Regions from separate parts of the Streptomyces sp. NPDC039736 genome, predicted to be linked through region 2. Evidence: riboswitches for the same ligand, from Rfam matches in the RefSeq annotation. Region 2 holds a riboswitch; each other region holds the start of a gene.
The links. A riboswitch is a leader RNA that binds a small molecule or an ion and turns the genes downstream of it on or off. The one in region 2 is predicted to bind cobalamin.

Region 1 (3,197 bases), on a different contig from region 2:
CGAGTCACCGTGCCGCCCCGCCCAGTTCATCTTCCGTTCACTCAGGTTGCTTACGGTCCAACAGCCACTGACCTCAAACGATTGCCTGGGTAAATGGAACACATCACGCTCCTTCTCGGAATCGTGATCGTGACCGCTCTCGTGTTCGACTTCACGAACGGTTTCCACGACACTGCCAACGCGATGGCGACCACCATCTCGACCGGCGCTCTCAAGCCCAAGACGGCGGTGGCCATGTCCGCCGTGCTCAACCTCGTCGGTGCCTTCCTCTCCGTGGAGGTCGCCAAGACGATCTCCGGCGGGCTCATCAACGAGAGCGGCATCACCACCGAAGTGATCTTCGCGGCCCTGGTCGGCGCGATCCTCTGGAACCTGTTGACCTGGCTGATCGGCCTGCCGTCCAGTTCCTCCCACGCACTCTTCGGCGGCCTCATCGGCGCCACCCTGATGTCGGTGGGCGCCTCCGGCGTCAACGGCAGCGTCGTCATCACCAAGGTGCTGCTGCCCGCGGTCGCCGCGCCGATCGTCGCCGGTCTCGCCGCCTACCTCGCCACGAAGCTCACCTTCAAGCTGGCGTCCAGGACCGACGAGAAGGCCACCGCCAAGGGCTACCGGGCGGGCCAGATCGCCTCCGCCGGCCTCGTCTCCCTCGCGCACGGCACCAACGACGCGCAGAAGACCATGGGTGTCATCACCCTGGCCCTGGTCACCGGCAACGTGCTGGCCCCCGGCTCGAACCCGCCGATGTGGGTCATCGTCTCGGCCGGCGTCGCCATCGCGCTCGGCACCTACCTCGGCGGCTGGCGCATCATCCGCACCATGGGCAAGGGCCTCACCGACCTCCGGCCGCCGCAGGGCTTCGCCGCCCAGACCGGCGCCGCGACGGTCATCCTGGCCTCCTCGCACCTCGGCTTCTCCCTCTCCACCACCCAGGTCTGCTCCGGCGCCGTGATGGGCTCGGGTCTCGCGCCCAAGGGCGGGGTGGTCCGCTGGTCGACCGCGACCCGGATGTTCGTCGCCTGGGGCCTGACCCTGCCGGCCGCCGGCGCGGTCGCCGCGGCCGCCGAGTTCCTCACCGGTCAGGGCACGTGGGGCGTCACCGCCGTCGCGATCCTGCTGGTCGCGGGCTCCGGTGCGATCTGGATGCTGTCGCGCCGCAAGCCGGTCGACCACACCAACGTCACGGCCGACGACCTCGGCGGCGCGGCCGCCCCGGCCGCCGAGCCCGCGGGTGTCGTCACCACCGCGATGGCCGCGGTCACCCCGCCGCCCGCCGGCCTCCTCCCGGCCGGGACCACCCACACGGTCACCGGCGACCTGAAGGCAACCCTCCACTCCCCCACCGCCGACCCGGCCCGCCCGGCCGCATCGGTCTAAGGACACACGCGACATGAACATCGACTGGGCAGCTCTCGGCACCGTGTTCGGTGTCAGCCTCGTGGCCACCGTCTCCCTGGTGGGCCTGTTCACCCTCGGCATCGTGGGCCTCTCCAAGCAGACCGCGGCCGCCGCCACGGGCGGCTCCGCCCCGGTCGCCCGCACGGGCGCGTACGCCTGCTTCGCGCTGTGCGGCGCGGCCGTCGCGTACGGCATCTTCCTGATCGTCTCCTGACAACCCGCGGGGCCCGTCCGCCCCGCCCCCCGACGCCGGAGCAGCCGGCGGGGCCGCCGGTCTTCCGGCCCCGCCGGCTGTCGGCCGTTCCGGATCGGTGCCCGCCCCCCGCCTCCCGCAGGTCAACCCTAGGTTGACGGCTGTTCGTGGGGCGTGGTGGACTGCCGGAGCCATTACGGCGGCATGGAGAGGAAGCCGGTGCGAATCCGGCGCGGTCCCGCCACTGTCACGGCCGACCCGACGAGGGTCGTGCCGAAGCCAGGAACTCCCAGCCGCTCGTCACCTCCAACCAGGGCGCGGACCCTGAGTTAAGGACTCGTCGCCATGCCCGGCTGCGGTACCCGCGGTTGCGTCGCCGTGCCCCCGTACGCGTTCGCGCTCGGCGCGGCCCTCGGGATGGCCTGCGACGCCGTGTTCGGCGACCCGCGCCGGGGACATCCGGTCGCCCTCTTCGGACGTGCCGCGGCCGCCGTCGAACGGGTGCTGTGGCGGGACGACCGGGCGCGGGGCGCGGCGCACACCCTGGTCTGCGTGGGCGGAGCGGCCGCAGTCGCCGCCGTGGCCTCCCGTCTCGTACGCCGCCGCCCCGCCGCGTCCGTCGCGCTGACCGCCGCCGCCACCTGGGCCGTCGTCGGGGGCACGTCGCTGGGGCGCGAGGCCAGGGCGATCGGCGGGGCGCTGGCCGCCGGGGACCTGGAACTGGCCCGGGAGCGGCTGCCGCACCTGTGCGGGCGCGACCCGCAGGCCCTGGACGGGCAGCAGCTCGCCCGGGCGGTCGTGGAGTCCGTCGCCGAGAACACCTCGGACGCGGTGGTGGGCGCGCTGGTGTGGGGTGCGGTCGGCGGTGTGCCCGGGCTTGTCGCGTTCCGGGCGGTGAACACGCTGGACGCGATGGTCGGGCACAAGTCGGCCCGCCACCGCAGGTACGGGTGGGCCTCGGCCCGGCTCGACGACGTGGCCGGCTGGCCCGGCGCGCGCCTGACGGCGGCGCTCGCGGTGCTCGCCGGGGACGACGCCCGGGGCGCGGTCAGGGCCTGGCGCGCCGACGCCGCCGCGCACCCCAGCCCCAACGCGGGCCCCGTCGAGGCGTCCTTCGCGGGCGCGCTGGGCGTGCGGCTCGGCGGAACGCTGTCGTACGCGGGGCGGGTGGAGCACCGGGCGGTGCTGAACGGGGAGCGCGGGCGTCCGGTGGACGTGCCCGACATCGAACGTGCGGTGCGGCTGTCGCGCCGGGTGGGCGTGCTGGCGCTGGCCGCGTGTGCGGCGGGGCGGCTGGCGTTCTCGTACGCGAAGGGACGGAACGCATGAGTGGCGGCGGACTGCTGGTCGCGGGGACCACGTCGGACGCGGGCAAGAGCGTCGTCACCGCGGGCATCTGCCGGTGGCTGGTGCGCCGGGGGGTGAAGGTGGCCCCGTTCAAGGCGCAGAACATGTCGCTGAACTCGTTCGTGACGCGGGAGGGCGCGGAGATCGGGCGCGCCCAGGCGATGCAGGCGCAGGCGGCGCGCGTCGAGCCGACGGCGCTGATGAATCCGGTGCTGCTGAAGCCGGGGAGCGACAGGTCCAGTCAGGTGGTGCTGCTCGG
Region 2 (3,197 bases):
TCTTCACCCACCTCCCCGAGGAGGCGCAGGACGCCCAGGAGACCGTGCGCCTGGTCGAGAAGGCCGGCCGCCGGGCGGTGGCCGTGCCCTGCGACATCCGGGAGGAGGAGCAGTGCCGGGCGCTCGTCGAGCGGGCCGTCGCGGAGTTCGGGCGGATCGACGTACTGGTCAACAACGCGGCGTACCAGATGGCCCAGCCCGAAGGCATCCAGGACATCAGCACCGAGCAGTTCGACCGGGTGGTGCGCACCAACCTGTACGGCATGTTCTGGCTGTGCAAGGCGGCCGTGCCGCACATCCCCGCGGGCGGCTCGATCATCAACACCACCTCGGTGCAGGCCTACCAGCCCAGCCCGCAGCTCCTCGACTACGCCATGACGAAGGGCGCGATCGTCACGTTCACGAAGGGCCTCGCGCAGATGCTGGTCGACCGGGGCATCCGCGTCAACGCGGTCGCCCCGGGCCCGGTGTGGACCCCGCTCATCCCGGCCACGCTGCCGGACACCGAGGAGTTCGGCGCGCAGTCCCCGATGGGCCGGGCGGCACAGCCCGCGGAGATGGCCCCCGCGTACGTCTTCCTCGCGTCGGAACAGGCGAGCTTCATCACCGCGGAGATCATGAACGCGACGGGCGGCACACCCCTGTAGCCCACCGCCGGACGCCCCCCCGCGCTGCCGCCACTGGCGCGGGGGCGGGCGCAACGGACGAGCTCCGGCTCCCTCCCTCCGGCGGCCTCCGGCCGGCACGGGCCCTGGCACTGGTTCCGGCACCGGTTCTGGACGAACCGACGCACCACCTCGGCGTCCGCGCCCAGTTCGAACTCCCGCACCTGACGCGCCCCATTGGCACCACGACGCCGGCGGCCACGCCGGTCCGTGGTTGTCATGCGCAGGACCTGGGCAGTAGTGTCCACCTGCCTTGGTGTACGGGAAATCCGGTGAAGTACCGGTGCGGCCCTCGCCACTGTGATCGGGAAGTCCTGCTCCAGCCCCTCGCGGGCAGCCACTGGGTCCTCGGACCTGGGAAGGCGGAGATCCGGGCGGTGTCACCCGTCAGCCAGGAGACCGGCCAGGGCACTTCAACCGTCCACGAGGTGCTGGAGAGGTCTGCTGAGCCATGCACATAGCCGAGGGGTTCCTGCCCCCAGTACACGCGATCGCCTGGGGCGTCGCGGCTGCCCCGTTCGTCGTCCACGGAGTGCGTTCCCTGACCCGGGAGGTCAAGGAACACCCGGAGAGCACGCTGCTCCTGGGCGCCTCCGGGGCGTTCACCTTCGTTCTCTCCGCACTCAAGCTGCCCTCGGTGACCGGTAGCTGCTCCCATCCCACCGGCACGGGCCTGGGCGCCATCCTGTTCCGGCCGCCCATCATGACGGTGCTCGGAACGATCACTCTGCTGTTCCAGGCGCTGCTCCTGGCGCACGGCGGACTGACCACCCTGGGAGCCAACGCCTTCTCCATGGCGGTCGTCGGCCCCTGGACCGGATACGGCGTCTACCGGCTGCTGCGCCGCTACGACGTCCCGCTCATGGTCACCGTCTTCTTCGGGGCGTTCGTGGCGGACCTGACCACCTACTGCGTCACCAGCGTGCAGCTCGCGCTCGCCTTCCCCGACCCGAGCGGCGGATTCCTCGGCGCACTGGGCAAGTTCGGCTCCATCTTCGCCCTCACGCAGATCCCGCTGGCCGTCAGCGAGGGCCTGCTCACGGTGCTCGTCATGCGGCTCCTCGTCCAGTCCAGCAAAGGCGAACTGACCCGCCTGGGCGTGCTCGTCACCGGTGGACGGCGCGACTCCGTCTCCGAGGCGGTGGCCCGGTGAAGCGGAACACGAAGATCAACCTGCTGCTCCTGCTCGTGGTGGCCGCGCTCGCGGTCCTGCCGCTCGCGCTGGGTCTCGGCGACCACAAGGAGGAGCCCTTCGCCGGGGCCGACGCCGAGGCGGAGACGGCCATCACCCAGATCGACCCGGACTACGAACCGTGGTTCTCCCCGCTCTACGAGCCGCCCTCGGGGGAGGTCGAGTCCGCCCTCTTCGCCCTCCAAGCGGCCCTCGGCGCCGGCGTCCTGGCGTACTACTTCGGGCTGCGCCGCGGACGCAGGCAGGGGGAACTGCGCGCCGCGCACCGCGCCGGAAGCGGCACCGGCACCGCCGAAGCGGCCGTGGACCCACCTGCCGGGGACCGGACCTGAGCCCACGTGCTGCCCATCGACGTGGCGGCGCACAGCAGCCGCTGGCGCCGCCGCCACCCTCTCGACAAAGCCGTCCTCGCCCTGGGCCTCACCGCACTCGCCGTCACCCTGCCGCCGTGGCCGGGAGCCGTACTCGTACTCGTCACGGCACTGGTGCTCCTCCTGGGGCCGGCCGGCGTCACCCTCCGCAAGGTGTGGCGCGCCTGGCGGGTGCCGCTCGGCTTCTGCGTCACGGGTGCGGCCACCCTGACCGTCCAGGTCGGTGCGCCCGGCGCGTTCATCGCTCTCGCTCCGCACGGCTGGGAGCACGCGACGCAGGTGCTGCTGCGCTCGTCGGCCGCGTCCCTGGGCGTGCTGCTGCTCGCCTTCACCACACCCGTCACGGATCTGCTGACGTGGCTGCTGCGGCTGGGCGTTCCGGCGCCGGTGGTGGACGTGGCCCTGGTGATGTACCGGATGATCTTCCTCCTGCTCGAGTCCGTCCGCCGCATCCGCGAGGCGCAGGCCGCGCGGCTCGGCCACACCACGCGCACCGCCGCCTTCCGCTCCCTGGCGGGGCTCGGCGCCGTCGCCTTCGTCAAGGCGTTCGACCAGGCGGGCCGCATGCAGCGCGGGCTCGCGGGGCGCGGCTACGACGGCACCCTGCGCGTCATGACGCCCGACCTGCACGTCTCCCGCCGCTTCGTGCTCCTCTCCCTGGCCCTGCTCACCGCCCTGGTGATCCTCACCCTCGTACTCGAAAGGCTGCTGCCATGAACGACGACGCCGTGGTGAGCCTGCACGGGGTGTCGTTCGCCTACGAGGACGGTCCCGCCGTGCTCAGCGACTTCGACTTCGCGATCTGCGCGGGGCGCGCCCTCGCGCTCCTCGGCAGGAACGGCAGCGGGAAGACCACCCTCATGCGGCTGCTCAGCGGAGGGCTGCGCCCCCGCACGGGCCACCTGGCCCTGGAGGGGAAGCCGGTGACCTACGACCGGGCGGGCCTGACCCGGCTGCGCACCAGCGTCC
Region 3 (3,197 bases), on a different contig from region 2:
GGGCCTGGGCCCGGACGGCCGCCCGCGCAAGGAGGAGAGCACGGTATGACCACGGGCGCGGTGCGCACGGCAGGGCTGCGGCACTGGCTGTCCCGGCTGCGCTGGTACGTCCGCGAGGTGACCGGCGAGGCGGCGTACGACCACTACGTCGCCCACGCCCGCGCGCACGACCCGGACGCCGCGGTCATGACCCGCCGCGCCTTCGAGCGCAGCCGCACCGACGCCCGCGAGGGCGACCCCCGCGACGGCTTCCGCTGCTGCTGAACCGGTCGGAGCGACCGCGGTACGGCCCGGTGTCCCGCCCCTCGACACGGGGTGGGACGCCGGGCCCCCGCCGTTGCACACTGCCCGGCATGGACATGCGCATCCGCATCGCGGAACCCCCCGAATACCCGGCCGTGGGCGAGATCACCGCCCGCGCCTACCTCGACGACGGCCTCCTCGACGGCGGCGAGGACAACACCTACGCGACCACCCTGCGCGACGCCGCCTCCCGCGCCGCGAAGGCCGACCTCCTGGTCGCCGTGGACGCCGACGACACCCTCCTGGGCACCGTCACCTATGCTCCCCAGGGCAGCCCGCTCCAGGACATCGGCGTCCCCGGCGAAGCCGAGTTCCGCATGCTCGCGGTCGCACGGGCGGCCCGGGGGCGCGGGGCGGGCGAGAGCCTCGTGCGGGCCTGTGTCGCCCGCGCACGGGCCGAGGAAGGGGTCGTCCGGCTGGTGATGTCGACCCAGCCGACGATGCTGGGGGCACACCGGATCTACGAGCGCCTCGGCTTCGTACGGACGCCCGAGCGGGACTGGCAACCGGTGCCCGGACTGGGCCTGCTGACGTACGCACTGGCGCTCCAGCCCGGTGCGCGCGGAGGCTCAGGACCCCGGTGAAATGGGGCCCGTACCCCCTTTAGCGGGGGAAGCGCAACGGCGCGCGACACAACATGTGGTGGGTTCCCCAACGGGGACCCACCACATGTATGCTCGTCCTCGCTGTCGCCGCAGGGGAATCCGGTGAGAATCCGGAACTGTCCCGCAACGGTGTGTCATGTACGCATTTGCGTACCGCCAAGTCCGAGGACCTGCCGACGGTGTGATCCGGCTCGACCGAACCGGATTCCGATACGTCCGGGCTTCGAGGATGAGCCGGTGGACGCCAGGCGACGTGCGCCCTTCTTCCGGGGCGGACGCCTGCTCGCGCGCCCCCGCTTTGCCCCGTGGCCCCGCGCCGAGCGAGGGAGAGCCCCCACGTGACCATCGCGCCAGTCGACCCGGCCACCGCCGAGCAGAGTCAGGACAGTCAGGACGCCCCCGGCACCGCGCTGCTGCGCACCCTGACCGACCTGACCGCCGACCTCACCGACACCGACCCCGGCCGGGTCGCCGCCGCCGCCCTGCGGGGGCGCAACGCGCGCTCGGACGCCGCCGAGCTCCGGGAGCTGGCCACCGAGGCCGCCGCAGGGCTCATCTCCGAGGACCCCGCCTACTCGCGCCTCGCCGCGCGCCTGCTCGCCCGTACGATCCGGGACGAGGCCGCCTCCCAGGGGGTGGGCTGCTTCTCCGGGTCCGTCGCCGTCGGCCACCGCGAAGGGCTCATCGCGGACCGCACGGCCGAGTTCGTCGCCAAGCACGCGGCGGCGCTGGACGAGCTGATCGACCTCGAGGGCGACGACCGCTTCGAGTACTTCGGCCTGCGCACGGTCTACAGCCGCTACCTGCTGCGCCACCCCATCACCCGTCAGGTGATCGAGACCCCGCAGCACTTCATGCTGCGCGTGGCCTCCGGCCTGGCGGCGGACGACAGCGAGCGGGCTCTCGCCGAGGTCGCCTCGCTGTACCGGCTGATGAGCCGCCTGGACTACCTGCCGTCCTCGCCGACGCTCTTCAACTCCGGCACCCGCCACCCGCAGATGTCGTCCTGCTACCTCCTCGACTCCCCGATGGACGAGCTGGACTCGATCTACGACCGCTACCACCAGGTCGCGCGCCTGTCCAAGCACGCCGGCGGCATCGGTCTGTCGTACTCGCGCATCCGCGCCCGCGGCTCCCTGATCCGCGGCACCAACGGCCACTCCAACGGCATCGTCCCGTTCCTGAAGACGCTCGACGCCTCCGTCGCGGCCGTCAACCAGGGCGGCCGCCGCAAGGGCGCGGCCGCCGTCTACCTGGAGACCTGGCACGCGGACATCGAGGAGTTCCTGGAGCTCCGCGACAACACCGGCGAGGACGCCCGCCGCACCCACAACCTCAACCTCGCCCACTGGATCCCGGACGAGTTCATGCGCCGCGTGGACCAGGACGGCCAGTGGTCGCTGTTCTCCCCCGCCGACGTCCCCGAGCTGGTGGACCTGTGGGGCGACGACTTCGACGCCGCCTACCGCAGGGCGGAGGCGCAGGGCCTGGCCAAGAAGTCCCTGCCGGCCCGCGAGCTGTACGGTCGCATGATGCGCACCCTCGCGCAGACCGGCAACGGCTGGATGACCTTCAAGGACGCCTCCAACCGCACCGCCAACCAGACGGCGGAGCCGGGCCACACGGTCCACTCCTCCAACCTGTGCACCGAGATCCTCGAAGTCACCGATGACGGCGAGACGGCCGTCTGCAACCTCGGCTCGGTCAACATGGGCGCCTTCGTCCTGGACAGCGGCGAGATCGACTGGGACCGCCTGGACCGGACGGTCCACACCGCCGTCACCTTCCTGGACCGCGTGGTGGACATCAACTTCTACCCGACCGAGCAGGCCGGCAACTCCAACTCCCGTTGGCGGCCGGTCGGCCTGGGCGCGATGGGCCTCCAGGACGTCTTCTTCAAGCTGAAGCTCCCCTTCGACTCCCCGGAGGCGGCGGCGCTCTCCACCCGCATCGCCGAGCGGATCATGCTCGCCGCGTACGAGGCGTCCTGCGACCTCGCCGAGCGCAGCGGACCCCTCCCCGCCTGGGAGAAGACCCGCACCGCGCGCGGCGTCCTGCACCCCGACCACTACGGCGTCGAGGTCACCTGGCCGGAGCGCTGGGAGGCGCTGCGCGCCCGCGTCGCGAAGACCGGCATGCGCAACTCGCTCCTGCTGGCCATCGCCCCGACGGCCACCATCGCCTCCATCGCGGGCGTCTACGAGTGCATCGAGCCGCAGGTCTCCAACCTCTTCAAGCGCGAGACCCTCTCCGGCGAGTTCCTCCAGGTCAACTCGTACCTGGTGCGCG
Region 4 (3,197 bases), on a different contig from region 2:
CGTGCCGTCTCCCTGGCTGCGCGCGGTGTCGGCCAGCAGCCGCCACTGTGCGGCGGCGACACGTCCCAGGGGCACCCCCACCGACAGTGCCGCCGCACCGGGCGCACCCCCGGTGACGACGCCGAACCCGGGCGCGGCGGCCTCGCGCGGCCGTGCCGGTGCCGGGGTGCGGGCCGCACCCGCCAGGACCGCGCCCGGTGTCCGCGCAGGGGCGGCAGCCAGCTTCCGCGCCACCTGTGCCAGCAGGACGTCCGGGCCCGCCGGCAGCTCGGCGACCCGCCAGGTGCCCGCGTCCGGCGCACTGTCCAGAAAGGTTTCGGCAGCCACCAGGGCCGCACGGGCCGCCCACGCGCCCGGGACGCGCACCGCGTCGGCGGCAGCGCCGACACGCAGCAGCGCGTCACCGTCACCCTGCGCGAGCAGCGTCACGTCCGCCCCGAGCGCGTCCACGTCACCACGCCCGTCGTCCAGCGCGAACAGGAACCGGCCGGACAGGGCGACGGCCCGCCCGCTCGCGCACAGGAGCGCGTCCAACTCCGCCAGCCACGGCCCCACATCGGCGTTCCCCCGGCCGTCCAGGCCCGACAGCGGCGACGCCACCAGGTTGCGCACCCGCTCGTGCCGCGCGGACGGCAGCAGCCCCGACTCGCCGAGCCGCCGCGCGAGTTCACCGCCGCAGTCGGCGGGCAGCGCACGCAGTTGCGCGTTGCCCCGGGAAGTGAGGTGAATGTCACCCTCGCCGAGCTCCCCGGCCAACTTCCCGAGCACGTCGGCCTGCTCCGCGGTCAGGACGCCGCCGGGCAGCCGCACCCGCGCCAGCGCTCCGTCGTCCGCGCGGTGCAGCCGCAGGGACCCGGGGCACGCGTCACCACGGGTGCGCGCGGAGTTCGCACCGGAGGCCGACGGCGAAGAGGGGGACGGGGGCATGGCGGCGAGCATACCGACCCGAGGCCGACTCCTGTTCGACCGCCGGGTGCCGGGGCCTTGACCGGTACGCCTAATATGCCTGGTGGCGGACCCTGCGGTCCGTCGCCGTCGCCCGCCAGGGCGGCAGTCGCCACCGAAAGGCGACAGGGGAGGAAGCCCGGTGCGATTCCGGCGCGGTCCCGCCACTGTGAGCCCGGCCCCAGGCCGGGCGAGTCAGGAACTCCCTTCCGTAGCTTCTCGACCTGGTTCGAGCAGTCCGAACACCGCCCGGGGCGTGGACACCCCGAGGAAGGCCCGACGCCGCATGATCCTGCTCCTGTCGACGTCCGACACCGACCTGCTCAGCGCCCGTTCCTCGGACGGACCGGTCAGCTACCGCTACGCCAACCCCTCCCGCCTCGACCTGGCGGACCTGCCCGCCCTCCTGGAGGGCACCGACCTCGTCGTGGTGCGCCTCCTCGGCGGCGTCCGCGCCTGGCAGGAGGGTCTCGACCAGGTCCTCGCCACCGGCCGCCCCGTCGTCGTCCTCACCGGCGAACAGGCCCCCGACGCCCAGCTCATGGCCGCCTCCACCGTCCCCGTCGGCATCGCCGCCGAGGCGCACGCCTACCTGGCGCACGGCGGCCCCGCCAACCTGGAGCAGCTCGCCCGGTTCCTCTCCGACACCGTGCTGCTCACCGGCCACGGCTTCGAGTCGCCCGCGCCGGCGCCCTCCTGGGGCCCCCTGGAGCGCACCGCCCGCGAGGACGTCGAGGGCCCGACCGTCGCGGTGCTCTACTACCGCGCCCACCACATGAGCGGCAACACCGCCTTCATCGACGCCCTGTGCGGCGAGATCGAGGCGGCCGGGGCCCGCCCGCTGCCGCTGTACGTCGCGTCCCTGCGCACCCCGGAGCCGGAGCTCATCGAGGAGCTGCGCGCCGCCGACGCCATCGTCACCACCGTGCTCGCGGCCGGCGGCACCCGCCCCGCCGAGGCCTCCGCGGGCGGCGACGACGAGTCCTGGGACGCGGGCGCCCTCACCGGCCTCGACGTCCCGATCCTCCAGGCGCTGTGCCTCACCAGCCCGCGCGCCGCCTGGGAGGAGAACGACGAGGGCGTCTCCCCGCTGGACGCCGCCACCCAGATCGCCGTCCCCGAGTTCGACGGCCGCCTGATCACCGTCCCGTTCTCCTTCAAGGAGATCGACGAGGACGGCCTGCCGTCGTACGTCGCCGACCCCGAGCGCGCCGCCCGCGTCGCCGGGATCGCCGTGCGCCACGCCCGGCTGCGGCACATCCCCAACGCCGAGAAGAAGCTCGCGCTGGTCCTGTCCGCGTACCCGACCAAGCACTCCCGGATCGGCAACGCGGTCGGCCTCGACACCCCCGCCAGCGCGGTCGCCCTGCTGCGCCGCCTGCAGGAGGAGGGGTACGACTTCGGCACGCAGGAGATCCCCGGCCTGGTGTCCGGCGACGGCGACGAGCTGATCTACGCCCTCATCGAGGCCGGCGGCCACGACCAGGAGTGGCTCACCGAGGAGCAGCTCGCCCGCAACCCCGTGCGCATCCCGGCCGCCGACTACCGGCGCTGGTTCGCCACCCTGCCCGCCGAGCTGCGCGAGTCCGTGGAGCGGCACTGGGGCCCCGCCCCGGGCGAGATGTTCGTGGACCGGTCCGCCAACCCGGAGGGCGACATCGTGCTCGCCGCCCTGCGGTTCGGGAACCTCCTCGTCCTCATCCAGCCGCCGCGCGGCTTCGGCGAGAACCCGATCGCGATCTACCACGACCCGGACCTGCCGCCCTCGCACCACTACCTGGCCGCCTACCGCTGGATCGCCGCGTCCGCCGCCGACAACGGCTTCGGCGCCGACGCGATGGTCCACCTCGGCAAGCACGGCAACCTGGAGTGGCTGCCCGGCAAGAACGCGGGCCTGTCCGCCGCCTGCGGCCCCGACGCCGCCCTCGGCGACCTCCCCCTGATCTACCCGTTCCTGGTCAACGACCCGGGCGAGGGCACCCAGGCCAAGCGCCGGGTGCACGCCACCCTGATCGACCACCTGGTGCCGCCGATGGCCCGCGCCGACAGCTACGGCGACATCGCCCGCCTGGAACAACTCCTCGACGAGCACGCCCAGATCGCGGCCATGGACCCGGCGAAGCTGCCCGCGATCCGCGCCCAGATCTGGACGCTCATCCAGGCCGCGAAGCTCGACCACGACCTCGGCATCGAGAACCGGCCCGAGGACGAGGGCTTCGACGACTTCATCATGCATCTCGACGGCTGGCTCT

Region 1: it holds a riboswitch for cobalamin, as region 2 does, so the genes downstream of both, ACZ56L_RS16995 (cobalamin biosynthesis protein) here and ACZ56L_RS02250 (energy-coupling factor ABC transporter permease) in region 2, are expected to answer to the same signal.
Region 3: it holds a riboswitch for cobalamin, as region 2 does, so the genes downstream of both, ACZ56L_RS21715 (ribonucleoside-diphosphate reductase subunit alpha) here and ACZ56L_RS02250 (energy-coupling factor ABC transporter permease) in region 2, are expected to answer to the same signal.
Region 4: it holds a riboswitch for cobalamin, as region 2 does, so the genes downstream of both, cobN (cobaltochelatase subunit CobN) here and ACZ56L_RS02250 (energy-coupling factor ABC transporter permease) in region 2, are expected to answer to the same signal.

Annotation. Positions count from the first base shown of each region.
Region 1 covers NZ_JBVIUQ010000005.1:67,485-70,681, forward strand. Annotated here, with positions in the region: gene ACZ56L_RS16985 (inorganic phosphate transporter) at 94-1,377, shown strand; gene ACZ56L_RS16990 (hypothetical protein) at 1,391-1,612, shown strand; cobalamin riboswitch at 1,753-1,900, shown strand; gene ACZ56L_RS16995 (cobalamin biosynthesis protein) at 1,937-2,920, shown strand; gene ACZ56L_RS17000 (cobyric acid synthase) at 2,917-3,197, shown strand, end outside.
Region 2 covers NZ_JBVIUQ010000001.1:525,924-529,120, forward strand. Annotated here, with positions in the region: gene ACZ56L_RS02245 (SDR family oxidoreductase) at 1-647, shown strand, start outside; cobalamin riboswitch at 903-1,087, shown strand; gene ACZ56L_RS02250 (energy-coupling factor ABC transporter permease) at 1,117-1,818, shown strand; gene ACZ56L_RS02255 (energy-coupling factor ABC transporter substrate-binding protein) at 1,815-2,189, shown strand; gene cbiQ (cobalt ECF transporter T component CbiQ) at 2,196-2,945, shown strand; gene ACZ56L_RS02265 (energy-coupling factor ABC transporter ATP-binding protein) at 2,942-3,197, shown strand, end outside.
Region 3 covers NZ_JBVIUQ010000006.1:498,463-501,659, reverse strand. Annotated here, with positions in the region: gene ACZ56L_RS21730 (carbon starvation CstA family protein) at 1-49, shown strand, start outside; gene ACZ56L_RS21725 (YbdD/YjiX family protein) at 46-264, shown strand; gene ACZ56L_RS21720 (GNAT family N-acetyltransferase) at 354-887, shown strand; cobalamin riboswitch at 977-1,100, shown strand; gene ACZ56L_RS21715 (ribonucleoside-diphosphate reductase subunit alpha) at 1,247-3,197, shown strand, end outside.
Region 4 covers NZ_JBVIUQ010000009.1:226,915-230,111, reverse strand. Annotated here, with positions in the region: gene cobG (precorrin-3B synthase) at 1-939, opposite strand, end outside; cobalamin riboswitch at 1,040-1,165, shown strand; gene cobN (cobaltochelatase subunit CobN) at 1,232-3,197, shown strand, end outside.